4 regions of the Gordonia sp. NPDC127522 genome follow, and region 2 is predicted to be linked to each of the others. Evidence: predicted binding sites of a transcription regulator. Region 2 holds the regulator's gene; each other region holds the start of a gene.
The links. Region 2 encodes LexA, which represses DNA repair genes until DNA is damaged. Its sites were predicted from a motif close to CGAACANNTGTTCG; they were not measured.

Region 1 (7,300 bases), 190 kb from region 2:
CGGTCGAGGCCGTCGACGAGATGATGTTGTACGCACGCCGTCTGCTGTTCCGCGCCTCGCGATGGTTGCTCGCCTTCCGGCCGCAACCATTGGCCATGGCCGCCGAGATCACCCGTTACGGCGAGCGGGTGGCAGCACTGTCCGAGGTCATCGACGACTGGTACGGGCCGAGCTCGGCACGCGACGTCGCCGAGCGCGCCGACACCTACGTCGAACACGGCGTTCCCGAGGACCTCGCCCACACCGTCGCGGCGAGCCTGCACCGCTTCTGTCTGCTCGACATCATCGACGCGGCCGAGATCGCCGACCGGGACGCTGATGAGGTCGGCGACCTCTACTTCGGGGTGATGGAGCACTTCGGTCTCGAACAGTTGCTCACGGCGGTGTCGGGACTCGAATTCGGCGATCGATGGCATGCGCTGGCCCGGTTGGCCGTGCGTGACGACATGCACGGTGCGCTCCGTGCGCTGACCCTGCGGATCCTGGAGGTCAGCGAACCCGGGGAGAGCACGGCCGACAAGATCGCCGAGTGGGAGTCGTCGCGGTCGAACCGGCTGAGCCGGGTACGTAGCGTGCTCCGGGAGATCGAGGAGACCGGGACCGCGGACCTGGCCACCCTCTCCGTCGCGGCCCGGCAGCTGCGGAGCGTGATCCGCTGATGCGCAAGCGACGGCTGCCGTCACCGAATCCGTCGCAGTCAGGTGTTCCGAGCGCCTAGCCTGAGCACATGACCCGAACCGCACCGCGCATCTGCCCGCTCTGCGAGGCCACCTGCGGTCTGACCCTCATCATCGGCCGGGACCGCTCGACCGGCGGCGAGATCGTCACCGCCGCGCGCGGTGACGCCGCCGACGTGTTCAGTGCCGGCTACCTGTGTCCGAAGGGTGCGAGTTTCGCCCAGCTCGACAACGACCCCGATCGTCTTGACCATCCGCTCATCCGGCGCGATGGTCGGCTCGTCGAAACCGATTGGGACACAGCGCTCACCGTTGCGGTCGACGGGCTGCGTGAGGTGATCTCGACCTCCGGCGGCGAGTCGATCGGCTTCTACCTCGGCAATCCGTCCGCGCACACCGTCGCCGGCACGATGTACGCGCCCTTGCTCATCCGGGCACTCGGTACCCGCAACGTGTTCAGCGCCAGCACCCTCGACCAGATGCCGAAGCAGGCGGCCACCGGTTACCTCGTCGGTCATGCCGGGACCTTCGCCGTTCCGGACCTCGACCGCACCGATCATCTCGTGATCATCGGAGCGAACCCGGTGGTCTCCAACGGCAGTGTGACCACCGCCGCCGACTTCCCCGGGAAACTGACCGCGCTACGCCGCCGGGGCGGGCGCCTGACCGTCATCGACCCGGCACGCACCCGCACGGCGAAGCTCGCGGACACCCACATCGCGCCGCGGCCCGGGACGGATGCGGCGCTGCTGTGCGCGGTGGTGCAGTGCCTGTTCGACGAGGATCTCGTCGCCGCCGACCTCGGCGGAATCGCCGCGCATGTCACCGGCGTGGAGGCGCTGCGCGACGAGCTGAGCGGCTTCACTCCCGAACGGGTCGCCTCGTTCTGTGGTGTGACGGCCGCCGACATACGGGCGCTCGCCCGGTCGATCGCCGCGTCGGAATCGGCCGCCGTCTACGGCCGGATGGGCACCACCACAGTGCAATTCGGGACCATCGGCAGTTGGCTCATCGACGTGGTGAACATCTTCACCGGCAACTTCGACCGGCCCGGGGGAGTGATGTTCCCGCTCGCACCGACCGCTCCATCGCCCCGCCCGGCCCGTGCGGGCCGGGGTTTCCGTACCGGGCGGTGGCGCAGCCGGGTGTCCGGTCACGCGGAGGTCGGCGGCGAGCTCCCCGCCGTCGCGATGGCCGAGGAGTTCGAGACGCCCGGCGAGGGGCGGCTGCGGGCGCTGGTGACGGTCTCGGGTAACCCCGTCCTGTCCGCACCCAACGGCGCGCGACTGGGACGCGCACTCGACGACGCACAGTTCGTGGTCTGCGTCGACCCCTATCTGAACGAGACGACGCGGCACGCACACGTCGTGCTGCCGCCGCCGCGCCCGTCGCAGAGTCCGCATTTCGACGCCATCCTGAACAACCTGGCGGTCCGCGCCTCTGCCCGCTACTCGCCGCCCGTGCTGCCGCTCCCAGCAGGGCGTCCCGACGAGATCGAGATCGTCTGCCGGCTGATCCTGGGCCTGTCCGGAGCCGGGGTCGACGCCGACCCGGGCCTCGTCGACGAACAGGTCATCGCGGCCACGCTGTCGAAGGAGGTCACCGACCCCTGTTCGCCCGTCGCCGGCCGTGACGTCGCCTCGCTCGTCGCGATGTTGCCCGACGCGCCCGGACACCAGCGTCGTCTGGACATGCTCTTCCGCCTCGGGGCGTACGGCGACGCCTTCGGCTCCCGCGACGGCCTCACGTTCGCGGATGTGCTGGCCGCGCCACACGGCATCGACCTGGGACCGATGCGGCCGCGACTGCCCGGGGTGCTCCGCACGGCGTCCGGCAAGATCGAACTCGCTCCCGACCCGCTCATCGGCGACCTCGCGCGCCTGAGCGCAGCGGTGGACGCCGGGGGCGACCCGGCCCCGGCCGCCGACGGCAGCCTGCTGCTGGTCGGTCGCCGCCACCTGCGGTCCAACAACAGCTGGATGCACAATCTCCCGGCCCTCACCGGCGGTACCAATCGATGCACCCTGCTCATGCATCCCGACGATGCCGACCGACTCGGCATCTCCGACGTCGCCAAAGTCCGTGGTGCGGGCGGTTCGCTGACCGTGCCCGTCGAGATCACCACCGACATCCGGCCCGGGGTCGCGTCGCTGCCGCACGGGTGGGGTCATGATGTCGAGGGCATCAGACTGGGCGTCGCCGCCGCCGATCCGGGTGTGAACGTGAACGACCTGAACGACGGGGCCATGCTGGACCCGCTCTCGGGGACCGTCGTCCTCAACGGTCTGCCGGTGGAGATCGCGCCCGCCTGACCCCACCGGGGAGTGCGTAGGGTTGGGCCGGGGTGGCCGCGAGGGCTGCACGCCGACGCCGATCAGACAGGGGATGACGCACGTGCTCAACGAGGACGCCGGGACCACGACCGCTGACGGATACCTGGTCAAGGTGCCGGTGCGCTGGTCGGACATGGATGTCTACGCGCACATCAATCACGCCCGGATGGTGACGTTGCTCGAAGAGGCGCGCATTCCCTGGCTCTTCTACGACGGCCGACCGACCGCGCCCCTGCGCGACGGCTGCCTCGTCGCCGACCTACACGTGAGATATCAAGCGCAGCTGCGTCATTCCGAGGGGCCGATCGAGGTCACCATGTTCGTCGAACGCCTGCGGGCCGTCGACTTCACCGTCGGCTACGAAGTGCGCGCGGCGGGTGCCGACCCCGCCTCTCGCCCCGCCGTGGTCGCCAGCACACAGCTCGTCGCCTTCGACGTGGCGGCCCAGCGCATCGCCCGGCTCACCCCGGAACAGAAGGACTACCTCGCCGGATTCCGCCGCCCCGCCGGGGAATCGGCCACACGCGGCGGGCCGAGTTGATGGAGCGGTTCATCGAGTTCGCGTCCTCGGACCGATCGAACGCCCTCGCGTTCCTCTCGCACGCAGTACGTCTCGACGATGCCGCCGTCGTCCGGGTGGTCGCGCGTTCGGACGGTCTGGTGGCCTTGTGGGCACATACCGGGTTCGACGTCCTCGCCACCCGGTCGGTGACCGGACGAATCGCGCCGACCGACATCGTGTGCGACGCTTCGACACTGCGTGCGACCGTCGAATCGGCCGGCCCGGGCACCGCGGTCGATCCCGGCTTCTCACTCGACAGTGCCTGGCGCGGAGCGCTTCCCGCTGCGGTCGGGTTCCGGCACATCGACGACGTACCCGCCCGCAGCGTGGTCGAACTGTCCCGGGAAGGCGCCCGGGTGGCGCGCGAGGAGGGGAGCGGACACGGTCCCGCAACGGGTTTGCTCGATCAGGATGTCCTCGAGGTCACGTCGGAGGAGGGTGCGCTGCGGGCCGCGGTGAGCATGCGATCGGTCTTCGCCCTGACCGGCATGGGATTCATCCGCGACGCGGACGGACGGGCGGTCACCGAGACGTCCGACACCGGGGCTATCGCAGCCGACGAACCGGTACGAATCCGGATGTCGGCGGCGTGGATCCGGATCGACGCACGCTTCGGCTCGGTGTACCAGCGCCGACACCGCGATCTCGCGGTGACCGTCCTGAACTAGTCGGTGTGTCCTGGTGATTCGCACTGGCCGCCACGCAGACACGCTCACCTCGAAGTCGGAGGCCTGTCAGTACGTCGTGGTCCGATTTGTAGCACGTCCGGGACTTGGAAGAATCAACCCTTGACTCGAACGTATGTTCGAGTACTCTGGTGTCATGTCATCGGGGGCGGGGGACGGATCCACTACATCGGTGGACCCATCACAGCATTCGGTAGAACCACGACTGCGCCCTGACCATGAACTCTCCGCTTCTGAACTCGTCGAGGTCCTCAACCATTGCGCGGGCCTGGCGGCGGCGTCCGCGCATCGAATGATGGTCGTGGCCAGTCTCATCCACGACGAACGCGAGATGGACTACGCGCAGCGGCGCGCCGAGACGCACAGCGGCGAACTCGACTCCATCGAAGCCTTCGAGCACCTGTCCGCGCGAGTGGCCGCGGGCGAGAACCCCTACGAGCAGTTCGGGCCCAACGGCCTCGAACAGGCCATCGCCGAAGTCGGCGCCACCCTCACCGTGACACCGGCCGAGGCGAAAGACCTCATCGAAGCCGGCGACGCACTGCGCTACCGACTCTCCTTCACCGGACACGCACTGGCGTGCGGGCGAATCGACAAACGCCGCTTCCTCATCGCCCTCAAGCACACCGACCTCATCACCGACGACGAAGAGATGCAGACCGTCGACGCCCATCTCGCCGAAGCGATCTTCGCCCGCGCACCGATGTCGACGGCACGATTCACCGCCATGGTCGATTCCATCGTCGCCAAGTGGGCACCCGACGCGATCCGCCGCCGCAAGGAACGGGTCAAGTCCGACCGCAAGGTGACCGTCACCCCCGACCGCTTCACCCCCGGGCAGTCCCGGATCTCCGGCACGCTACCCGCCGCTGATGCCGCCGAGTTCGACGCACGCCTGACGGCGATCGCCACCGCCGTCCACGCCGGTGACCCTCGAAAGTTGGCCAACCGCCGGGTCGATGCTCTGAAAGCGCTCGCGCGGGGCGAAGCTTCTATCGCGTGTGAATGCGACGACTGCCGACCTGCCGCAATGGACATTGACGCCGACACCACCGCCGACGTCGACGCAGCGACAGTGGACACCGCCGACCACACGACTGAGGCACCCGCGCGCCACTCCGGAAGCGATGACACCGACACCCCGGACATCGACACCGTTGTCGCCGACCCTCCGGGTCCGGACGCGTCGCCCTCGTCATCGCCGGCGCCGCGCGCGACCTTCCACATCGTGGTGAACCTGTCGACCCTGATCGGTCTCGACGACGACCCTGCCTTCCTCGACCGACACGGCATCATCGACGCCGACACCGCCCGAACACTCCTCGCCGAAGCCCGCCGCACCTACATCCAGCCCGTACCTACCGCACCCGACGGTTCACCGGCTCCCGGCGCGGACAGTTCGACAACGCGGTACACCCCGTCGAAGAAGCTGCAGGCGCTGGTTCGTGCCGGTGAACTGTGCTGCACCTTCCCGGGCTGCAACGCGCCGGTCTGGCAGATCGATCTCGACCACACCGAACCCTTCGATCACACCGACCCGCGGCGCGGCGGCCCGACCGATGCGCGCAACCTCAAACCGCTGTGCCGGTTCCATCACCGCATCAAGACCTTCACCAGCTGGCAGGACCACCAAGACGAATTCCAGACCGCGTGGTTCACCACACCCACCGGACACATGTTCGTCGGCAACGCCTTCAGCGGACGCGACCTGTTCAACAAGCTCTTCCCCAGACGGTCAACCGATCACCCCGCCCGCGACCGACTCACCACGCAGCGCGACAACGACTTCCGACGCCACCAACGCGCCGAGAAGCGCTGGAACGACGCCAACCCACCGCCCTTCTAGCAGCGTTTCACGATCGTCTTGCCTGCTTGCGGCGGCGGTGAGGTGCCTGCGTGCCCCTCACCTGGGTCGCGGTCGGCTGCCCGAGTTCAGTCACACCAGCCAGGCAGCTGCGTCCGGCGCCAGCATCCCGTCGACGAGAGGCGAACTGACGAGCAGCAATTCGCCGGGCGGAAGAGGCACCGGCTCATCGCCGGCGTTCAGCGCACAGACCAGCTGACCCTCGGAACGACGGAACGCCAGGCATCCCTCCGGCGCGCCGTACCACTCGAGGTGCTCACCGGTGAACTCCGGACGGATCACCCTCAGGTCGATGGCGGCCCGGTAGAGCGACAACATCGACCCCACGTCCTCGAGCTGGGCCTCGACGGTGAGCGCGCGCCACGACTCCGGGATCGGCAGCCAGGTCTCGGACGTCGCACTGAATCCGAAGGGCGGCTCGGTCCCCTCCCAGGGGATCGGGACGCGGCAGCCGTCCCGCCCGCGTTCGGTGCGTCCGGACCGTTCCCATACCGGGTCCTGGAGTGCGTCGTCGGGCAGGTCGTCGACGTTCGGCAGTCCCAGTTCGCTGCCGTTGTAGAGGAAAACCGTTCCGGGCAGGGCCATCTCGACGACGAGCATCGCTCGTGCGCGCCTCGTGCCGCGCTCGAGGTCGAGTGCCCCGGTCTCCGGGTCGGCGACGGCGTATCGCGTGACCTCGCGGGCGACATCGTGATTGGACAGCGTCCACGTCGGAGTACCCGACACCGACAACACCGCGTCGAGTGAGTTCTCGATGGCCTCCCTGATCGCGCCGGATTCGAACGGCGCCTTGGCGAGCCGGAAGTTGAACCCGAGGTGCAGTTCGTCGGGCCGCAGGTACTCGGCGAATCGCTCGTTGTCGCTGACCCAGATCTCACCGACGTTGGCTGCCCCGGGGTACTCGTCGAGGACCTTGCGGATCTTGCGGTGGATCTCGTGCACTGCATAGTTGTTGAAACGCGGGTCGTCGTCGGAGTTCTGCAGCAGTTTGGTCGCCGACAGATCCATGTCGGGCAGGTCCGCGGGTTTGGCCATGCCGTGCGCGACGTCGATGCGGAAGCCGTCGACACCCCGATCGAGCCAGAAACGCAGCGTCTTCTCGAGATCGGCGAAGACGTCCGGGTTCTCCCAGTTCAGGTCCGGCTGCTCCTTGGCGAAGATGTGCAGGTACCACTGAC
Region 2 (7,300 bases):
TTGGTGAACAGGGTGAGCCTCCGATCGGGAGCGGTCGCCTCGGCCGCGCGGTACGTGGTGGTGCCGGCGTCGAAGAGCACGGAACCGCCGTCGGGCGGCAGGAATCGGATGGCCGCCCGGCCGATCGCGGTCTTCTGCTCGATCTGGCTCGACTCCCGTTCGTCGATCCCGAGCTCGCCGAGGGTGCGCATGATCTCGGCGCGCACGGCGCCGCCGTGGACCCGCTGGAGATGTCCGGCGCGTTCCAGTACCGCGAGATCGCGTCGGACGGTCTCGCTGGTGACGTCGAATTTCTCGGCGAGCGCGGCCACGGATGCCCGCCCCGCGAGGCGCACCTCGTCGACGATCGCCTGTTGTCTCTCCTCGGCGTACACACCGCTCCGATCTCCGGTTTCGACCACCCCGCTTGTTGAGGCGTGTGGGATTGGATGTTGTAGTAATTGTGTTTACGCCTGTTTGTGTTGACAAGTCAAGCACTTTTTGTAACGGTGGTCACATCGATAGTCGAGTGAGAGGCAAGACGATGGCGCAGATCCTGACGGGAACCCCGGTGGTCGGCGGGTTGGCCCACGGTCCCGCGCTGTGGCCGGGCGAGCGGCCCGACCACTCGCCGGAGAAGCTCGGCGTCGGTGTGGAGATCGCCGAGGAACGGCGCGCCGACGAGGTCACGCGCTTCGCCACCGCGGCCGGCGCCGTCGCCGCGCGGCTGCGCACGCGCGCGTCGCAGAACACCGGGGTGACGGCCGAGGTGCTCGCCGCGACGGCGGGCCTGGCCGAGGACCGCGGCTGGATCGGTGCAGCGACCGCGCTCATCGGCAAGGGCGCCCCCGCCGAGGCCGCCGCCGTCGCGGCCACCGAACAGTTCGCGGCGGTGTTCACCAAACTCGGCGGACTGATGGCCGAGCGGGTCACCGATCTCAACGACGTGCGCGACCGGGTCCTCGCCGAACTGCTCGGCCTACCCGAACCCGGTGTGCCCACTCCGGAGGTGCCGTCGGTCCTGCTCGCCGACGACCTCGCGCCGGCCGACACCGCGGGCCTCGACCCCACGAGCACCATCGCCCTCGTCACCCGCCTCGGCGGACCGACCAGTCACACCGCGATCATCGCGCGCCAGTTGGGGATCCCGTGCGTGGTGGCGGTGGCCGATCTGGACGAGATCGAGCCCGGCACAACCGTTCTCGTCGACGGCAGCGCCGGGCGGATCGAGGTGGAGCCCGATGCGGAGGCGGCCCGGGCGCGTGTCGACGAGGATCGGCGCCATGCCGCACTCGTCGCCGGCTGGGCCGGCCCGGGGCAGACCGCCGACGGGGTGGCCGTGGCGGTGCTCGCCAACGTCGCCGACGGGTCGTCGGCACGCGCCGCGGCCGGGTACCCCGTCGAGGGCGTCGGGCTCTTCCGCACCGAACTCGCGTTCCTCGAGCGTGCCGACGAGCCGTCGGTGGACGAGCAGGCCGCGATCTACCGGGAGGTGCTCGATGCGTTCGACGGGCAGAAGGTGGTCATCCGCACCCTCGACGCCGGGTCCGACAAACCGCTCCGGTTCGTGACCCATCCCGACGAATCGAACCCAGCGCTCGGCGTGCGGGGCGATCGGATCGCGCTGGCGCACCCCGAGATCCGCGCGCATCAGCTCGACGCGATCGCGCAGGCCGCGTCGGGGTCGGCCGTCGCGCCGTGGGTCATGGCGCCGATGATCGCCTCGCCGGCGGAGGCGCGCACCTTCGCCGCCGAGGTCCGCGGCCGTGGTCTGGTCGCCGGCGTGATGATCGAGGTGCCCGCGGCGGCGATCCTGGCCGAAGCCGTCCTCGCCGAGGTGGACTTCGTGTCCATCGGCACCAACGATCTGACCCAGTACACGATGGCGGCCGACCGGATGTCGGCCGATCTCGCCGGACTGACCGACCCGTGGCAACCGGCCGTGTTGAGCCTCATCGCGGGTGTCGCGGCGGCGGGCGCACGTCAGGGAAAGCCGGCCGGGGTGTGCGGCGAGGCCGCCGCCGATCCGAACCTCGCCTGCGTGCTCGTCGGTCTCGGGGTCACCTCGCTGTCCAGCGCGCCTGCTGCTGCCGCGGCCGTGGGGGCCCGGCTCGGTGAGGTGTCCGCGCCGGACTGCCGGGCCGCCGCCGAGGCAGCCCTGGCCACCTCGGATCCCGCCGCGGCGCGCGAGGCTGCCGCGGCGGTGCTCGACGGTTCGGTCGGTGGAGAGGTCAGACTCGCCGCATCACGGTGACGACCTTGCCCAGGATGACGGCATCGTTGCCCGGGATCGGATCGAACAGTTCGTTGTGCGGCATGAGCCAGACGTTGGGGCCCTGACGCTTGAAGGTCTTCACGGTGGCCTCGCCGTCGATCATGGCCGCGACGATGTCGCCGTTGTCGGCGACGTTCTGCTGCCGGACCACGACCCAGTCGCCGTCGCAGATCGCGGCGTCGATCATCGACTCGCCGACGACGCGCAACAGGAAGAGCGATCCCTCGCCGACCAGCTCACGGGGCAGCGGGAAGACGTCCTCGACGGCCTCCTCGGCCAGGATCGGACCGCCGGCCGCGATACGGCCGAGCACCGGCACGAAGGTCGGCTCGGGCAGCTGGCCGGCCGACGGGGTGTCCGGCGACGGGGTGTCACTCGGGGCGATGTTGACCGCACGGGGACGGTTCGCGTCACGCTTGAGCAGCCCCTTGCGTTCCAGCGTCCGCAACTGATGGGCCACCGACGACGTCGAGGCCAGGCCGACCTCGTCGCCGATCTCCCGGATGCTCGGCGGATAACCGCGCTCGCGCACCGAGCGGCGGATCACCTCCAGGACCCCGGCCTGTCGCGGGGTGAGTGAGGCCTCGGCGGCGGCGGCGTCGAACGGGGCCTCGTCGTCGGCGCCCCGCGCTCGGCCGCGCCTATCGCCGGTGTCACTCATGTTCGGTTCCTCTCGTCTTCGGAACGTGCTGGTAGATGGCTTGCGCCGGGTCCGAGCCTAGCGGAGTGCGACCGGCACCTCAAACATTTGTTCGATGTGTCGCGAGACTTTGTCGGGACGCCGTGCTACAAATTCGAACATCAGTGCATCGAACATCTGATCGATGTTCGAACACCGACCGCCACACCCGCACGATCCCAGACACTCGAACACCGGAGGGCACCATGCGCACCGCCACTCTCGTCGCTCCCGTCCGCACCGACCGTCCCGACGCCGTCCGGCCCCCCGCCGATCGGGTCCGGACCCGCGCCCCGCTGTCCGACGGCGGCCGCCCGGTCGACAACCGGCCGGCCGGCACCCGGCCGCGGGGTGCGTCGCCGGTGGCCCCGCGGGTGGCCGGCACCCACTGTGGCTCTCCGGTCGGGGTGCGCGCGCGTGGCCCGGTCGGGCCCGACGCGGCGGTGTTCCGTCGTCGTCGCCGCGCCGCGGTCGCCGTCCTCGCCGGCGTCGGGCTGGCATTCGTCGTCTGGGTGTTCGGTGTCGTCGGCCAGAACTACTCGGACTCGCTGACCCCGTCCGCCGTGAGTTCCGAGGTCGTCCACGTGCGCTCGGGGGACTCGCTCAGCTCGATCGCCGGGCGGGTGGCACCCGAGATGCCGCGCGAGGTCGTGATCGACGAGATCGTCGCGATGAACGATCTGGGCTCGAGCGCGCTGCAGGTGGGCCAGCCCCTGCTCACCCCCCGGTACCGCTGAGGCCGGGCGGTATCCTCGATGTCACAGGGGCCGGCCGACAAGCGGCGGGGCGCACGCTTCGGGTGCGTTCCAGCGTCCCGCGACCTGCGTGAGGACACAATGCGCTGCCCCTTCTGCAAGAACGACGACACCAAGGTCATCGACTCGCGTGTCGCAGATGAAGGGCAGGCCATCCGCCGCCGTCGCTCCTGTGTGGAGTGCGGTCGCCGGTTCTCGACCGTGGAGAGCGCCGTGCTCGCGGTGGTCAAACGCAACGGCGTGACCGAACCGTTCAGCCGGGAGAAGGTCATGCGCGGCGTGCGGCGAGCCTGTCAGGGCCGCCACGTCGCCGAGGACGCGCTCGCGCAACTCGCCCAGCAGGTCGAGGACACCGTGCGCGCCAGTGGATCGGCCGAGATCCCCAGCAACGAGGTCGGACTCGCCATCCTGGGCCCGCTCCGCGATCTCGACGAGGTGGCGTATCTTCGCTTCGCCTCGGTGTACCGGTCGTTCGACTCGGTGGAGGACTTCCAGCGCGAGATCGACGACCTGAAGGCGGCCTCGGGTTCCGGGAGCGCGCTCGCCGAACCCGTGTCAGCCGAGTCGGTCCAGAGCTCGTAGGACCCGTTTCTCCGACACCGGGAACGCGGTACCGAGACGCTGGGCGAACAGCCCCACGCGCAACTCCTCGACGAGCCACTGCGCCTCGTCGTCGACCACCGCCCGCCGGTGCTCGGGTACCTGTTCGAGGCGCTGGGCCCACCGTTCGACGACGCGATCGACGGCGGCCACCCCGGCCTTATCGCGTGCTGCGGACGCGGGTAGTGCCTCCAGACGTGCGTGCGCGCCGTCGAGATAGCGCGGCAGATTCTCCAGGTGGCGTCGCGCGGTGGCCGCCACGAATCCGTCGAACACGAGGTGGGCGACCTGTTCGGCGACGTCGTCGGCAGCCAGCGAACCGGCGTGCCGGTCGATCGCCGCCCGCAGCGGGGCCATCCGTTTGAGGGCCGCGACGGCCAGCGAGAAGTAGTCCGGTGCGGCCGCGGCGACCCGTGGCCGGATCCGTTCGAGCAGCGCCGAGAAGGACTGTGGTGAGCGAACCGCGGCGAGTTCTGCGTCGTCGATGTCGGCGACGGTGTCCCGGATGGCCCGTCGGGTGCAGTCGGCGAGCAGTGCCTCGGTGGTCGAGTACGGGCTCTGGCTCAGGGCGAGTCGTTCGACCGGACTCAGCGAGCCGGCGATCCGCTTGTGCAGCGGAGGTATCGCGAGGTCGAGGAGGGCGACGATCCCGCGTCGCCCGAGGCGGTCTCGTGTCTCGGGGCTCGCCGCATCGACGACGACGACGCCCCGCGCGTGGCCCTTCGCATCGGAGACCACGTCGATCGTCGGGTACCGGGTCAGCCGCTGCCCCGCGACATCAACCATGGTCTGCTCGGCGAGCGAGCCGATCCCGTCGGCGGTCCAGGTCCGATACAGGGTGCGCGCCACCGTCTTCGGCGCCGCGGGCGTTCCGGTCTGCTGGAGTTCGGGCAACGAGTCGGCGCGGGCGACGATCCGTCCGGAGTCGTCGGCCACCGCGAAATGCATGCGCAGGTGCGGCGGTATCCGGTCGGTGTCGAAATCGGCTGCGGTCACCCGCATCCCGGTGATCGCCGAGAGCTCGCGCGCCAGCCCGGTGGTGAGCGGCTCCGTGCGCGGGGTGAGCCGGCCGAGTGCGAGTTCGGCGAACCGCTGCGCGGGTGACATGCTCTTGCGCAGCTGTTTCGGCAGCGACTTGACCAGTGCGGTGGCCAGTTCGGCGCGCATGCCCGGGACCGACCAGTCGAAGCCGGCCGGTCGGACATGGGGGAGCAGTGCCTGCGGGATCACGACGGTGACGCCGTCGTCGGGTGCGCCCGGTTCGAACCGGTAGCGCAGTTCGAGTCGGGTGTCGCCCTGCTGCCAGGCGCCGGGATAGTCCGTCGGCGCGACGTCGGTGCCTCCGGTGACGTCCTCGGGACGCAGATCCAGCAGATCGGGTTCGGCCCGGCGGGCCTTCTTCCACCAGGCGTCGAAGTGCCGGGCGGAGGTGACGTCGGCCGGTAGCCGCTGATCGTAGAACTCGAGGAGCTGGTCCTCGGTGATCACCAGACCCCGGGTGCGCGTGCGGTTCTCGACGTCCGAGGCGGCCTCGAGAAGCTTGCGATTGCGGTCGAAGAAGGCGTGCTGCGTCCGCCAATCGCCCTCGACGAGAGCGTGCCGGATGAACAGCTCCCGCGAGACCACCGGGTCGATGGGGCCGTAGTCGACGCGCCGGCGGGCGACGAGCGGGACCCCGTAGAGGGTCACGCGCTCGTAGGCCATCGCCGCTCCGCGTTTCGCCGACCAATGCGGCTCGCTGTGGGTGCGCTTCACCAGATCCCCGGCGAGTTTCTCGGCCCACAGCGGATCGATCCCGGCGACGGTGTGGGCGAACAGCCGCGACGTCTCGAGAATTTCGGCCGCCATGATGAAGGCGGGCGGCTTCTTGGCGAGCGGAGAGGCGGGGAAGATCATCAGCGTGGTGTTGCGCGCACCGGTGAACTCGCGGCCCTCGGTGTTGCGGGCGGCGATGTTGCTGAGCAACCCGGACAGGATGGATCGGTGGACGGCGTCGGCGTCGAGTTCGGTGGGCGCGACCGACCAGTCGAGGTCCTTGACGATCTCGGTCAGCTGCCGATGGAGGTCCTGCCACTCCCGGATGCGCAGGAAGTGGAGGTACTCCCGTTCGCACATACGTCGAAAGCGGCTGCCGGACAACTCCTTGCGCTGTTCGCCGAGGTACCGCCACAGCTCCACGTAGGACAGGAAGTCCGACTGCGGGACGACGAAGCGCCGGTGCTGGGCGTCGGCGGCCTCACGGTGCTCGGCCGGCCGTTCCCGGGGATCGGGGAGCGACATCGCGGCGGCGATCACCAGAAGGTGGTCGAGACAACCCAGTTCGTGTCCGGCGATGAGCATGCGGGCGACCCGGGGATCGACCGGGATCCGCGACATCGACCGGCCGATCGGGGTCAGTCGCGGGGGCCCGCCCTCGCGCGGGACGGTGATGGTGCCGAGTTCGGTGAGAACACCCATACCGTCGCGGATCGCGCGGTCGTCGGGCGGCTGGACGAACGGGAACTCGGCGATCTCGCCCAGTTTCAGCGAGGTCATCTGGAGGATGACCGCCGCGAGGTTGGTGCGCAGGATCTCCGGGTCGGTGAAGGCCGGCCGGGAGTCGAAGTCGTTCTCGCTGTAGAGACGGATGCAGACGCCCGGGGCGACACGACCGCATCGACCGGCCCGCTGCCGGGCACTGGCCTGTGAGACCGGTTCGATGGGAAGACGATTGACCTTGGTCCTGGTCGAGTACCGACTGATACGGGCGGTGCCGGTGTCGATGACGTAGCGGATGCCGGGCACGGTCACCGACGTCTCGGCGACGTTGGTCGCCAGCACGATCCGGCGTCCGTCGGAGGGGGAGAACACCTTCTGCTGCTCGGCGATCGACAGCCGCGCATAGAGCGGGACGATCTCGGCCGTCGGTCCTTTCCCGCCACCGGTTCGTCGACGCAGCGCGTCTGCGGTCTCCCGGATGTCCCGTTCGGTGGGCAGGAACACGAGGATGTCACCGCGGCCACCGGCCCACAG
Region 3 (7,300 bases), on a different contig from region 2:
GTGCTTCGTCGAGCGCTACCTCGACAAGGCCCGCCACGTCGAGGCCCAGGTCATCGCCGACCAGCACGGCAACGTCATCGTCGCCGGCACCCGCGACTGCTCGCTGCAGCGTCGATTCCAGAAGCTTGTCGAGGAGGCCCCGGCCCCGTTCCTGACCGACGAGCAGCGCACCAAGATCCACGAGTCCGCCAAGGCCATCTGCCGCGAGGCCGGCTACTACGGCGCCGGCACGGTCGAGTTCCTGGTCGGCAGCGACGGGCTGGTCTCGTTCCTCGAGGTCAACACCCGCCTGCAGGTGGAGCACCCGGTCACCGAGGAGACCGCGGGCATCGACCTGGTGCGTCAGCAGTTCCGCATCGCCAACGGCGAGAAGCTGGAGATCACCGAGGACCCGACGCCGCGCGGCCACGCCTTCGAGTTCCGCATCAACGGTGAGGACGCCGGCCGCAACTTCCTGCCCGCCCCGGGACCGATCTCGGTCTACAAGGAGCCGACCGGCCCCGGCGTCCGCGTCGACTCCGGCGTCGTCGAGGGTGACGTCATCGGCGGCCAATTCGACTCGATGCTGGCCAAGCTGATCGTCACCGGCGAGACCCGCGAGCAGGCGCTGGAGCGTTCGCGTCGTGCACTGGCCGAGTTCGAGGTCGAGGGCCTGGCGACGGTCATCCCGTTCCACCGGCACATCGTCTCCAACCCCGCCTTCATCGGCGACGGTGAGAAGTTCGACGTCTACACCAAGTGGATCGAGACCGATTGGGACAACCCGATCGAGCCGTACACCGGCGGCGAGCCCATCGAAGACGACGAGGCCGCCCCGCGGCAGAACGTCGTCGTCGAGGTCGGCGGCCGTCGCGTCGAGGTGTCGCTGCCCGGCGATCTCGCCCTCGGTGGCGGTGGCGGCTCGGCCAACGGCGTCGTCCGCAAGAAGCCGAAGGCACGTTCGCGCAAGAAGGGCGGCGGCGCAGCCGTTTCCGGCGATGCCGTGGCCGCTCCGATGCAGGGCACCGTCGTCAAGGTCGCCGTGGAGGAGGGCCAGGAGGTCGCCGCCGGTGATCTGGTCGTCGTCCTCGAGGCCATGAAGATGGAGAACCCGGTTACCGCCCACAAGGACGGCGTCGTCACCGGCCTCACCATCGAGGCCGGCGCTGCCGTCACCCAGGGCACGGTGCTGCTCGAGCTGAAGTGACTTCCGCCGCTCCCTGAGGAGCCCCGGAGCTCGCGGAGGGGCGGGGCCTCCCCTGCTCCCTGAGGAGCCCCGGAGCTCGCGGAGGTGCGGGGCCTCCCCTACTCCCTGAGGAGCCCCGGAGCTCGCGGAGGTGCGGGGCCTCCCCTGCTCCCTGAGGAGCCCCGGAGCTCGCGGAGGGGCGGGGCCTCCCCTGCTCCCTGAGGAGCCCCGGAGCTTGCGGAGGTGCGGGGCCTCCCCTGCTCCCTGAGGAGCCCCGGAGCTCGCGGAGGTGCGGGGCCTCCCCTGCTCCCTGAGGAGCCCCGGAGCTCGCGGAGGTGCGGGGCCTCCCCTGCTCCCTGAGGAGCCCCGGAGCTTGCGGAGGGGCGTCACGAAGGGTCAACGCGACAACAACACGATGCAACCAGTCGAGATCAACGCCGGGACGTGGTATCTGCGTGCGCTTCGTGCGGACGAGCGGATCACCGACGTCCCGGCGTTGTCTCATCTCGAGGTCGACGACCCCGCCGCGTACGTCGCTGCGGCCCAGCGTGACTGGGAGTCGGAGACACAATTCGTCTGGGCGATCTGCATCCCCACCACCGGTGAGTTCATCGCCCTGATCGGGGTCACGCCGGACGGCTCGTCGGGCCGCCTGTGGGGCCAGGCCCGCGACGGCTACGACGAGGCGCTCGACGCCGCCGTCGGTCCGGTCTCGAGGTTTGCCGAGGGTGCGCTCGGGCTGGTTGTCGGGCAAACGCTGTCGCGCGGGATCGGCTGAGACGCGGAGTCAGCACACGACCATTCGTCGTACCCGGGGCGATCTTCGTCCATTCGGCGATCTGCGCGCCGCTTCAGATGACCCAGGTCTTGCTCACCACCGAACGTTTACGGTCAGCGATCTCCGCAGGTCGTCTTGACCCAGGAAAGGTCGTACCGGGTTTCTCCTCGGTTGCCGCAGAATTCGCATACGGTGCGTGACTCGTCGGTTGTCGCGTCGACCAGGAGCTCGCAAAGGCTCCAAGTGAAATCGTCGACCGAGTCTCCGTAATTGAGGTAGCAGCGCAGAACTCCGAACTTCTCCTTGATCTGCGCGTAGGTGAAGTCGTCGGTGACGGCTGAGAGCCGGCGATGGAGGCGAACCAAGAGTGGATACCAGCCGGCGTTCACGGAGCAGTCGACTGCCGGGGGCGCCATCGCGGCGGGGAGTCGGACGGGTTCGGGCGCCATCAGGCGACGCCTCGCTCGGCCTCCGCGGGCCCCTCGGAATCCACGTCCGTCAGTGCGCTCATCGAGTCGATCGCAGACCATCGATGGCGGTGTCGACGGAACGGCACATCTCGCCGATCTTGCGCACGAACCCCGCGCGGGCACCGGCCTCGGCCGAATCACCGGTTTCTGCGCGGGCTTTCGAGTTCATCATGTCGCTTCCTCTCTGTTCGACCAACTTGACGTGTCGGCTTCCGTCACCAGAATGCGACGCCGCACCGACATCCACCACAACGATCGCCGTACGATTGCGACGAGTCACCCCACGATTGATGTCACTGGTCCCGAGTAGGTTCTCGGCGTAGGAATGGACGACCGGGACAGAACGTCAGGGAGGAGGTGACCGCGTTGGGCACGTTGACGACCGATCACTGGATCGATTCGTCCTGCGAAAGCTCCGACCGGTTCACTCGGATCATCACCGAGTTGCAGAAGCAGTCGTTGCTCCCGCACTCGACATACGCGGAAGCAACGAGAGCATTCGCGTGGGAGTTGGTCGACCGGCGCGATCGGATCGCCGCCGAGTTGTGGGACTGCCGGACATCGGGAGTTTCTGTGCCGGATGGGAAGACGGCGCTCTGCTTGGCATCCGGAGCGCTCTACGACGCCGAGCAAGTGGTTGTCGACGAACTCGTCTCGCGAATCCCGGCGAGAGCAGTTCATGAGCGGATGAACTCTGCCGCTTACCTGGCAGCGGACATCGACGCTGCGACAGCCGATGTCGCAGCGATCGACACGCATGAATCCGTCGGTCGAGCAACGCAACACGTTGCCACCTATACCGAACTGCTCGGCGATCCCGCCGACTACGCCGGAATCGACCCCATCGAGGATGTGGCGATTCCACCCCAGATCGAATGGACCGAAGCCGACCGCAAGGCCGCGCTCGACAGGGCCGTCAGTACGTACGCCATCGCCCCTGGCGAGTGGTACTCAATCGAATGGCCGCCAACCGAGGGCTCCCTGTGGGACCCCGGATACCTCGTCACCTCGGACTGGGAGCCATGCGACGAACACGCCGACGATCCGGACAGTGATGCAGCGCTGGACTGTGTTCGATGCGAAGACTCGGTCACCACGGAGGTCGAAGAGATGGCCGTCTGGAAGTTCACGACCAGAGTGACCCATCACCGAATCGGGTTCGACGGCAATGGTTTCCTGATCGTCGATCGGGTGGCGGAGGAGATCGACCCGGCGTTCGAGGTACACGAGATCACGCAGGACCCACGCCTGATCCGCATCGGCCTGCCACGCGGACATCGCTGACCTCGATCTGAGGATGACCTATCGGTGCGTCGTGGATGCATCAGCGGATGTTCGAAGGAGAAACAAAATCCACCCTTGACTCGAACATATATTCGAGTACTCTGGTGTCATGTCATCAGGGGCGGGGGACGGATCCAGTACATCGGTGGACCCATCACAGCATTCGGTAGAACCACGACTGCGCCCTGACCACGAACTCTCCGCTTCTGAACTCGTCGAGGTCCTGAATCACTGCGCCGGCTTGGCAGCAGCGTCCGCGCATCGAATGATGGTCGTGGCCAGTCTCATCCACGACGAACGCGAGATGGACTACGCACAGCGGCGCGCCGAGACGCACAGCGGCGAACTCGACTCCATCGAAGCCTTCGAGCACCTGTCCGCACGAGTAGCCGCTGGCGAGAACCCCTACGAGCAGTTCGGGCCCAACGGTCTCGAACAGGCCATCGCCGAAGTCGGTGCCACCCTCACCGTGACACCGGCCGAGGCGAAAGACCTCATCGAAGCCGGCGACGCACTGCGCTACCGACTCTCCTTCACCGGACACGCACTCGCGTGCGGTCGAATCGACAAGCGCCGCTTCCTCATCGCTCTCAAGCGCACCGACCTCATCACCGACGACGAAGAGATGCAGACCGTCGACGCCCATCTCGCCGAAGCGATCTTCGCCCGCGCACCGATGTCGACGGCCCGGTTCACCGCCATGGTCGATTCCATCGTCGCCAAGTGGGCGCCCGACGCGATCCGCCGCCGCAAGGAGCGAGTGAAATCCGACCGCAAGGTGACCATCACCCCCGACCGCTTCACACCCGGGCAGTCCCGGATCTCCGGCACGCTGCCCAATGCTGATGCCGCCGAGTTCGACGCACGCCTGACGGCGATGGCCACCGCCGTACATTCCGGTGACCCGCGGATGTTGGCCAATCGCCGAGTCGACGCCCTCAAAGCGCTCGCTCGCGGTGAAGCCGCCATCACGTGCCTATGCGACGACTGCCGACCTGCCGCAACCGAACCCGACACAGCACCAGACTCCGACGCCACGACAGTGGGGTCCGTAGAGCCGCCTGCACCAACTGCTGCGATGGTGGAGGCGGACACCATCGTCGACCCGTCAGCCGACGTCGTTGTCGATGACCCGGCCGAGCCGGCCGCCTCGGCGTCGGATTCGGCTGCGCCGCGCGCGACCTTTCACATCGTGGTGAACCTGTCGACCCTGATCGGTCTCGACGACGACCCCGCATTCCTCGACCGCCACGGCGTCATCGACGCCGACACCGCCCGAACACTCCTCGCCGAAGCCCGCCGCACCTACATCCATCCCACTCCTGCCGCACCCGACGGTTCACCGGCTCCCGACGCGGACAGTTCGACGACGCGGTACACCCCGTCGAAGAAGCTGCAGGCCCTGGTTCGTGCCGGCGAACTGTGCTGCACCTTCCCGGGCTGCAACGCGCCGGTCTGGCAGATCGACCTCGACCACACCGAACCCTTCGACCACACCGACCCGCGGCGCGGCGGCCCGACCGATGCACGTAACCTCAAACCGCTGTGCCGGTTCCATCACCGCATCAAGACCTTCACCAGCTGGCAGGACCACCAAGACGAATTCCAGACCGCGTGGTTCACCACACCCACCGGACACATGTTCGTCGGCAACGCCTTCAGCGGACGCGACCTGTTCAACAAGCTCTTCCCCAGACGGTCACCCGATCACCCCGCCCGCGACAGACTCAACACGCAGCGCGACAACGATTTCCGACGTCACCAACGCGCCGAGAAGCGCTGGAACGACGCCAACCCGCCACCCTTCTAGACACCGCCACCGCCCATTTCGCCGGTCAGGAACACTCTGACAAGGCGGGTGACGTCATGCGACGAATCTCGATCCGCGCGACTCGCCCGCTCTTCACCGCGATGTCGATGACGGCGAGCGGGTGTCCGCCCGGTGCGATCACATGAACCACCCGGTCACCCAGCCACATCGGCGTACTCGCCCGGATGCGGTCGACGAACAACCTGGTCTCCTCTGCGACCGCCCGGGCGCCTCGGACCACGGTCGGTGTGCCCGGCGGGACCAGTGACCGGTCAGCGACACGGACGCAATCATCAGCCAGCAGCGCGACCATCGCATCGAGATCGCCGCCGCGCGCCGCGGCCAAGAAGGCGTCCACGACCCGGGTCGCGGCGGCCGACGGAAGCTCGGATTTCGACTCGGAGTCCAGCTGCGTCAACGCGATCCGGCCGCGTGCCCGGCTCGCATGCTTCTTCGCACCGTCCACGCTGGTGCCGAGGATCGTTGCGACCTCACCGAACGGAACCGCAAAGAGGTCATGCAGCACATAGGCCACGCGTTGCGACGGCGTCAACCGATCGAGGACCACCATCAGCGCGCGCGACACATCTTCGCGCTGCAGGTGGAGCTCGTCGGCCGCGACCGCCTCCGCGGGGAGGGCATCGGCGAACAGCGGATCTTCCTGTCGTCTGCCGCGGGCGCGCAACTGATCGAGACACACCCGGGTGAGTGTTGTCGTCAACCATGCGGCAGGGTTGCGGATCTCGGTGCCGTCGACACGCACCGAGTTGAGCCACGTGCTCTGCACGGCGTCCTCGGCGTCGTGGATGGAGCCGAGCATCCGGAACGCCATGGCGGTCAGCTGCGGTCGTAGATTTTCGAACTCTGAGGTCGGTACCACCGGATGTCACCTTTTCGTAGGGCAGGACGTCGGTACGGATGAGAGCACCACACTCACATCCGACCTTCCGACAACCCACCTCCGAGGAGGACACACATGTCGACCGTACCGACCCGGCCATCGCGCGGCGGAACCCGACCGGCGAAGGGCTCCCGGCGATGACCACCGCCCTGTTCGTCGCCACGATCGTCTGCATCGTGGCCAATGCCGGTATCGCCGTCGCCGACTTCGCCCGCGCCGACTTCGTGCTGGCCAATTCGGCCGAGGTCCACGTCCCACCTCGGTTCCTGCCCCACCTCGCGACACTCAAGGCCGCCGGAGCAACAGGGCTTGTCCTCGGGTTGACGATCGAACCCTGGATCGGCGTCGCCGCCGGAACCGGGCTCACTCTGTTCTTCGTCGGCGCGGTCATCGCCCATGTGCGGGCCCGCGTCTTCTACAACATCGCGTTCCCGGGCGCCTTCCTGCTCCTCGGCGTGGCGGCTACGGTCTACATGATCCGGCTGACCACAGGCGCGTGACCCGTCACCGGCGTCGAACGCCTCAGCCCATCAACACCGACGCCGACGGGTAGCTCTCGGCGAATCCGTCGGGAAGCGGCGCGATGAAGACGTTCTCGGTGCGGGTACGAGTGATCAGCCACCGGCCGTCGTGCTTGCGGAAGGCGTTGTTCAGTCGACTCGACCGCAACAGGGCCGAGCCGTCGCCGAAGAGCCACGGCTGCATGTGAATCCACTGTCCCTCGGCGTCATCGCCGTCGACATGGAGCTGCTCCGACGTCAGGTAGTGCGCGTTGAGCACCAGTGCCGGGTCCCGCTTCGCACTCCAGAAGCGCTGGAAGTGTTCGCGGATCGCCTGCTTGCCCTCGGCACGCCCGAACTGTCCGTCGTAGTACTCGCCGACGCCCTCCCAC
Region 4 (7,300 bases), on a different contig from region 2:
ATCTGACCGTGCCGCGCGGCGGCGTCGAAGACGGCATCCATCGGCCCGAAATCCAATTGCTGGGTGTACTTGTTCACGGCCAGTTGAGCGAACAGATTGAAGCGAGTGAGCGAATGCGGAGGTAAGGCGGCGAAATAGTCGTCGAGATCAACCATCGCTCCGCAACCGGCATTCACCGACCAATCGGTGGCCAGCTGGTACGCATCGAATCCGGATGGCCACCAGTGCCGTCCATCGACGGTCAAGCCGGCCGGCGTGGCATCGACCCGGTTGGGCGCCGCATGTGCGGGCGGCGGCAGCAGCCAGCTCAGTAGCAGGCCGATGCTCAGCACCAGAATCGGAGTTCTCATCGCGGGCAGATGCATGTGTGCGTCCTGGGATGACGAGGACCGACTGTGGCGTCGGCCCGACTCGTCTGATGATTGCACGCCGGCCGCGCGGGTTTCGACCGCGTCCGAGAATGGGTACGGATGAACGTTTCGTGTGCGCCGAAATCGAGTTAGCGCAACTGGGCTCATTCCTCATTTCCCGACCTGCGCGACACTTGTGACACCATCGAGCTCGTGATGGGCGTACTGATAGTTGCTGCAGTGCTGTTCATCGCGAGCGCGGTGCTTGCATCGCAGGACCCGCGTCGTCTGGGCCCCGGTATCCTGCTGACCGCGGGCTTGTCGGGCGTGATGCTCGCCGCGGTGATCGCGGTCGTGGACAGGGGCGTCGACGACGACGGCTCGGTTCTCGCGCCGGCGGTGGTCATCGTGGCCCTCGGACTCGTTGCGCTGCTTGCCATCCTCATTCTCGGGGTGTCGTTGATCGTCAACGGCGTGACGCTTCTGCGCCGAGAGGGGCGCCGCCCCGCTAACCTCCTGTCGGCGCTCTTGGGTGCACTCCTGTCCGGTTACGCGCTCGGACTCCTGCTCGGGATCATCGTCGGATGGTTCGACGTCTCGACGAGCAACGCTCTGCTCAGATTCCTCCTGGCGGCGGGGATCCCGGCCGGTTACCTGGGATTCGTGTTCGCCTCGCTGCTGCTCTGGTCGTGGCTGTACGGCAGGTGGAGCAGGTGGCGGGCGCGACGGGCGAAGGTCGGCGCGATCATCGTCCTGGGTGCCGGTCTGCTCGACGGGTCCCGCGTCGGTCCACTGCTGGCGTCACGACTCGACCGCGGTCGCGAGATCTATGATCTGGCCCGGTCTTCCGGCCTGGACCCGCTGATCATCTGCTCCGGAGGCAGAGGTGGCGACGAGCGGCTGTCGGAGGCCGCGGCGATGGCCGAGTACCTCGTCTCGAAGGGCGTCGATCGTGAGGCCATCGCACTCGAGGATCGATCCACCGACACCGCGGAGAACCTCCGGTACTCGAGGCGTGTGCTCGACGAGCGTGGAGCGACCGAACCGGTCGCGGTGGTGACGAGCGGCTATCACGCCTTCCGCTCAGCGATGCTCATGCGGTCTGCCGGGATCGACGGATTCTCGACCGGCGCCCACACCGCGCGATACTTCGTCCCCAACGCCCAGGTCCGTGAGTTCTTGGCGGTTCTGCGTGACCACCGCTGGATCAACGCAGTCGTCCTAATCCTGCTCAGTGTGCCGCTGATCTCCGGCACCGCGGTGGCTCTCTTCGGCTAGTCGACAGTGGACGAGGGGGGCCTCGCGAGTCGCGGTGATGTTGGAGCCGATGACGGGAATCGAACCCGCGTATTCAGCTTGGGAAGCTGATGTTCTGCCATTGAACTACATCGGCGTGCGAGTGCCGGACTCGCGAACGACAGCCTAGCAAACCCGTGGCCGGGCCGGTCGCCGGCACGCGCAGATGTCGCAGAACGTGGCGTCAGGCGCAACGAACTGCGACATCTGGGCGAGGCCGGGTCTCGGCGGGCCGACGCGATTCGGTTGCGACGCAGAATAATTCGCCGGAAGGGGTTGCGCGGCGGGCGACCGCGCGGTAGCCTCGAACGTAGTTTCGAGTAAAGCCATGATGATGACGGGGGATGAAATCATGGCTTCTACCGGGCCATCTGCACCACCACTCCTTCTCGACCAGTACAAGCGCCTGCATGCACTTATGGACGAGATTGCCGAGACGCAGTCCACGGATTGCTCCGACACCGACCTCCTACAGGTCGCGATCGAGCACGAGCGCGCCGAACGACGGATGCTGTCGCTGTTCACCGATCACATCGTCGACATCGACGAGCGGTCAGCGTATCGGAAGATGGGGTGCCAGACCGTCTCCAACTTCGTCTGCCACGGTCTGAACCGGCGCGGCGAGGCGACCCGCCTGATGAATCGCGTCTGGGCCTTGGGCAGGTTCCCGGACATGCAGGGGGTGCCGCTCGAACCGCGCTTCCCCGAGACCGCCAAAGGTGTTGCCGACGGCGAGATCTCGGGACGCCATGTCGACGTCGTCATCGAGGTGATGCGCAAGATCCCCGCCGACGTGGACCCCGCCGACCGGGAAGCCGCCGAGGCGACGCTCGCGCACTACGCACGCGAGTACGACCCGTCGTCACTCCGTGACCTCGGCGCCCGCATCCTGGCCCACCTCGACCCCGACGGAACCATCACCGACGATCGCGACCGCGCCCGCAACCGCGGACTCAAACTCGGGCCGCAAGACGCCCAACTGATGTCCCGGCTCACCGCAACGCTCGACCCCGTGACGCGCGCCATGTTCGACGTCGTCTTGTCGGTGTGGGCCGCTCCTGGGATGAACAATCCCGCCGATCCCGAGTCGCCCACCGGGAACCCCGCCGCCGCGGACCCCGACGCGCTGGCCGCCGCTGCCGGACGCGACGAGCGCTCCGCCGAGAAGCGGAACCACGACGCGTTGCGCGCCATGCTGCGCTTCGTGCTCGACGCCGGCGCGCTCGGGGGTTCGCACCACGGGCTACCGCCACACCTCGTCGTCTCCATCACCGAATCGGCGCTGCGCGACGCGGCCGGCGACCCGGCACGGACCGCGACGGGAACCCTCCTACCCATCAAGGACGCCATCGACCTCGCCGCGGACGCGCAGCATCATCTCGCGGTCTTCCGGGACCACTCCAGCGAGGTGCTCTACCTCGGGCGGTCCAGGCGATTGGCCTCGCGCGCACAACGAATCGCCGCGGTTGCCCGCGACGGCGGCTGCACCTTCCCCGGATGCACGCGGCCGTCGTTCGACTGCGAGATCCACCATGTCGTCGAGTGGGACGCCCACCACGGCTCCACCGACCTCGACACCCTGGCGACCGCCTGCCCACCACACAACCGAGTCGTCGGTACCGGGGTGGATCAGTGGGCCACCACCATCGCCACCGACGGGGTCGACGCGGGCCGCGCCGTCTGGCACCCGCCCCGGTCGCACCCGTCGTCGACGCCGCGGATCAACCATGCCCATCGCACCGACGCCATCCTCGACCGGATGCGCGCTGATGTCCGGCGGCGGCGCAGAACAGCGGCACCGGAGAGCGGAGGGTCGGCGCCGACCGACACCGGCGCAGATCCTCCCTGACCATTCGATAACCTCGACACCGTGCTGCTCTCCGACCGCGACATCCGCGCCGAGATCGCTGACGGGCGCCTCGCCATCGATCCGTTCGATCCCGCCCTCGTCCAGCCCTCCAGTGTCGACGTCCGGCTCGACGGCCTGTTCCGGGTGTTCAACAACACCCGCTACACCCACATCGACCCCGCACAACGCCAAGACGAACTCACCTCGCTGGTCGAACCCGCCGACGGTGAGCCCTTTGTGCTGCACCCGGGCGAGTTCGTGCTGGGGTCCACCCTCGAGGTGTGCTCACTGCCCGACGACCTCGCCGGCCGACTCGAAGGCAAGTCGTCACTCGGTCGGCTCGGCCTCCTCACGCATTCGACGGCGGGCTTCATCGACCCCGGCTTCTCCGGCCACATCACCCTCGAGCTGTCGAACGTCGCGAACCTTCCGATCACCCTCTGGCCCGGCATGAAGATCGGGCAGCTGTGCCTCATCCGCCTCAGCAGCCCGGCCGAGGAGCCGTACGGCAGCGCGTCGGTCGGATCGAAATACCAGGGACAACGTGGCCCCACCCCGTCGAAGGCGTACCTGAACTTCCAGAAGCACGACTGAGGGGTTTCGACTCTGCTCAACCGGCGGGTGGACGGACCGGGTGGGCGCGGCTCCGGAAGTTCACCCAGCCGATGACAACCCGCCACGACGAGGATGGTTACCGGTGGTTCCGCCTGGGTAACCGTTGCCCTCATGAAGCTCACGGTGATCGGATGCGGCTACCTCGGTGCCACTCACGCGGCCTGCATGGCCGAACTCGGGCACGACGTCGTCGGCATCGACGTCGATCCGTACAAGATCGAACGCCTGCAGGCCGGCGAGGTCCCGTTCTTCGAGCCGGGGCTCGCCGACATCCTGCGCCGCAACATCGACGCCGGACGACTCCGCTTCACGACCGACCATCTCGCCGCCGCCGACCACGCCTCGGTGCACTTCCTCGGCGTCGGGACCCCGCAGGAACCCCGCGGGCACCGGGCCGACCTCTCGCACGTGTACTCGGCGATCGACGCGCTCGTGCCGACGCTGCGGGGCGCCCACCTCATCATCGGCAAGTCGACCGTACCGGTCGGCACGTGTGCCGAACTAGCACAACGGATCTCGGTACTGTCGCACGCCGGGGCGGATGTCGAACTGTCGTGGAGCCCGGAGTTCCTGCGCGAGGGATTCGCCGTCGAGGACACGCTCCGGCCGGATCGGCTCGTCCTCGGTACCGGTTCGCTCGACCCGAGCGGTCTCAAAACGGCTGGCGAAGAGTTCGAGGCCGGGTCGTCGGCCGGGGAGGTCACCCGCGAGATCTACCGCGAGATCCTCGAGACCGGCGTGCCGCTGATCGAGACCGACTGGGCCACCGCGGAACTCGTGAAGGTCTCGGCGAACGCCTTTCTGGCCACCAAGATCTCGTTCATCAACGCGATCAGCGAACTGTGCGAGATCGCCGGCGCCGACATCAACACCCTCGCCGACGCGATCGGGCACGACCCGCGGATCGGACGTCGATTCCTCAACGCCGGTCTCGGTTTCGGCGGGGGCTGCCTGCCCAAGGACATCCGCGCCCTGACCGCGCGCGCCGACGACATGGGCGCCCCGCGGGCCGTCGGCTTCCTGCGGGAGGTCGACGCCATCAACATGCGTCGCCGGGGTGCGGCGGTGGAACTGGTCTTCGAGGCCCTCGGCGGCGAGGTCCTCGGGCGCAACGTCGCCGTCCTGGGCGCCGCCTTCAAACCGGAGAGCGACGACGTCCGTGACTCACCCGCGCTGACGGTGGCCAGCAGGCTGGCGCTCGAAGGGGCGTCCGTGACCGTCTTCGACCCGAAGGCCATGGACAACTCACGACGCGTCCACCCGAGCCTCGGCTACGCCACCTCGGCGCGCGACGCGTGCGACCGGGCCGACGTCGTCGTCATCGCCACCGAGTGGGCCGAGTTCGTGCACATGGCGCCCGAAGAACTCGAGGGCGTCGTCCGCGCCAAACGCATCGTCGACGGCCGGCGCTGCCTCGACCCGCAGATGTGGCGCGACGCGGGTTGGGACTACCGCGCCCTGGGCGGCCCCGCTCCCACCCGCCCGGCGCCGCGAAACCACCCGTCCGAGCAGGTGAACGGATATGCGCCGGGGGCCACCGTCCGCTGAGTCGTGCTAGGTTGAGCTCGCGACTGTCCAGGGGGCACCTTCTCGCCGTGGGGGACATGAGGCGAGGTGCACGTGAGGTGCAGGAATCAACCAGATGACCGACACGGTGGCCGATCCGGCCGTGACACCGACGTCTGCGCAGGCAGAGGTCACGGTCAGTGCTGCCGTCGTCGACGCCGTGCGCGCCGAACTCGCTGGGCGGGGGATCGCGCAGAACGCCGAGGTCGTGCTGTTCGATCTCGATCCGCGGGCGGGCGTCTCGGTGGGACGCCTGGACCCGGCTCGAGGGACCGTCGCGGACTCCTACTCCGATTCCGGTCTGACTCTCGCCGTCCTGGATGAGGTGATCGCCGACCATCTCGTTCGGGTCGGGCGGGTGGCGGCACCGACCTCGCGCGAGTGGCACGAGGAGGTCCTCGACCTCGTCACCCGCGGCCGCGAGCGGCTCCGCGAGTCCGACGGCACCTTCCTGATGGGCCGCGACCACATCCGGCTGTTCCGCATGGCGCGCCGCGACGTCGCCGAAGCCGGAGCCCCGCTGACCGCACGCGCCGAGGGCCTCGCTCGCGCGGCGGTGTCCGGAGCCTCCGCCCCCGCGGTCGTGGTCACCGATCGCGTGAGCGCATGGCCCGGCCTCCGAGACGCGATCGCGCGAGCCGTACCCGTGCCGGTCGTCGACGTCGATCCGTCGGGGAGCATCACTCGGCCCCCGGCGCACGGCGGACACGCGGCGGAACCGGAGTTACCGCACGCCATCGCGGTGTCCGGCGATGTGATCGAACCAGACGTGGAAGTGGCGACCCCGCCCGCCGAACAGGATGAGGTCCCGACCCGGTCGGATGACGGCTTCTCGGCTCCCGCCGAGATGGCCGAGATGGCTCCGAGTGAAGACGATCATACGCACGACACGCACGACACCCCCATCTTCGAGTCCGTCACTCAGTCGCCACCGGTGGTGGCCACGGCGTTCGGGGCGCTCGCTCCGTATGTTGCTGCCCCGGATGTCCCTCGCGCCCAGCCGCTTCGGGACGACCAGCAGTTCGAGGAGCTCTCTCCGGTCGGTCACGATCTGCGCACGCCGAGGAATCCGGTTGCCGGGCCGCCGCCGTCGGGTGAGTCTGCGCCTCGGTGGACGTCGGCGCACACGCCCACGCCGCCGGTCCGGTCCGGCGATGGGGAGGTGAACGTCGATCCGATGACCGGGTATTCGGTGGACACAGGGTCGGCCATCGGGGCTCCACCGCACTCCGACGTGTCCGTAGCAGGGCCGCATTCGGCCGGCGCGAGCCGACGGCGGCACGGAGGCAAGCGCGTTCTCGCCGCGGTGGCGCTGCTGTGCGCGGTGGCCGTCGTCGCGGTGGCCACGGCGTTGGCCGTCGGACACGATGAGGCGTCGCCGACCGTCGCCGCACCGCTTCCCCAGCGCACCACCGCCACCCCGGAACCCGAATTCGCCGATCCCGCAATCTATGCCGAGGCCCGGCAACCGGCGCGCCGATACACGACTCCTCCTCCGCCGGAGACGACGACGCCCTCCGCAGAGGAGCCCGCGCCCCGGCCTCGTCCCCGGCCGCGGACTCCGCGTCCGCCAGGCGGCGTGACGATCCCGCTTCCCGGTCTGCCGCCGATCGTCCTGCCCTGA

Region 1: the regulator LexA is predicted to act here: its motif matches at 4,367-4,380, upstream of ACFVHY_RS07965 (DUF222 domain-containing protein).
Region 3: the regulator LexA is predicted to act here: its motif matches at 3,779-3,792, upstream of ACFVHY_RS11945 (DUF222 domain-containing protein).
Region 4: the regulator LexA is predicted to act here: its motif matches at 1,952-1,965, upstream of ACFVHY_RS07530 (DUF222 domain-containing protein).

What each region holds. Positions count from the first base shown of each region.
Region 1 is NZ_JBHXVK010000003.1:91,903-99,202, forward strand. Features, by position in the region: gene ACFVHY_RS07945 (NAD-glutamate dehydrogenase) at 1-659, shown strand, start outside; gene ACFVHY_RS07950 (molybdopterin-dependent oxidoreductase) at 728-2,989, shown strand; gene ACFVHY_RS07955 (thioesterase family protein) at 3,063-3,551, shown strand; gene ACFVHY_RS07960 (hypothetical protein) at 3,551-4,240, shown strand; gene ACFVHY_RS07965 (DUF222 domain-containing protein) at 4,395-6,104, shown strand; gene ACFVHY_RS07970 (glycoside hydrolase family 13 protein) at 6,195-7,300, opposite strand, start outside.
Region 2 is NZ_JBHXVK010000003.1:286,719-294,018, forward strand. Features, by position in the region: gene ACFVHY_RS08880 (DeoR/GlpR family DNA-binding transcription regulator) at 1-374, opposite strand, end outside; gene ACFVHY_RS08885 (phosphoenolpyruvate--protein phosphotransferase) at 524-2,233, shown strand; gene lexA (transcriptional repressor LexA) at 2,211-2,915, opposite strand; gene ACFVHY_RS08895 (LysM peptidoglycan-binding domain-containing protein) at 3,140-3,670, shown strand; gene nrdR (transcriptional regulator NrdR) at 3,770-4,270, shown strand; gene hrpA (ATP-dependent RNA helicase HrpA) at 4,244-7,300, opposite strand, start outside.
Region 3 is NZ_JBHXVK010000005.1:62,726-70,025, forward strand. Features, by position in the region: gene ACFVHY_RS11920 (acetyl/propionyl/methylcrotonyl-CoA carboxylase subunit alpha) at 1-1,186, shown strand, start outside; gene ACFVHY_RS11925 (GNAT family N-acetyltransferase) at 1,581-1,943, shown strand; gene ACFVHY_RS11930 (hypothetical protein) at 2,057-2,392, opposite strand; gene ACFVHY_RS11935 (hypothetical protein) at 2,451-2,585, opposite strand; gene ACFVHY_RS11940 (hypothetical protein) at 2,924-3,697, shown strand; gene ACFVHY_RS11945 (DUF222 domain-containing protein) at 3,807-5,507, shown strand; gene ACFVHY_RS11950 (sigma-70 family RNA polymerase sigma factor) at 5,533-6,387, opposite strand; gene ACFVHY_RS11955 (DoxX family protein) at 6,546-6,908, shown strand; gene ACFVHY_RS11960 (nuclear transport factor 2 family protein) at 6,931-7,300, opposite strand, start outside.
Region 4 is NZ_JBHXVK010000002.1:714,672-721,971, forward strand. Features, by position in the region: gene ACFVHY_RS07515 (beta-mannosidase) at 1-365, opposite strand, end outside; gene ACFVHY_RS07520 (YdcF family protein) at 567-1,628, shown strand; tRNA gene ACFVHY_RS07525 (tRNA-Gly) at 1,670-1,743, opposite strand; gene ACFVHY_RS07530 (DUF222 domain-containing protein) at 1,999-3,495, shown strand; gene dcd (dCTP deaminase) at 3,517-4,089, shown strand; gene ACFVHY_RS07540 (UDP-glucose dehydrogenase family protein) at 4,222-5,658, shown strand; gene ACFVHY_RS07545 (hypothetical protein) at 5,753-7,300, shown strand.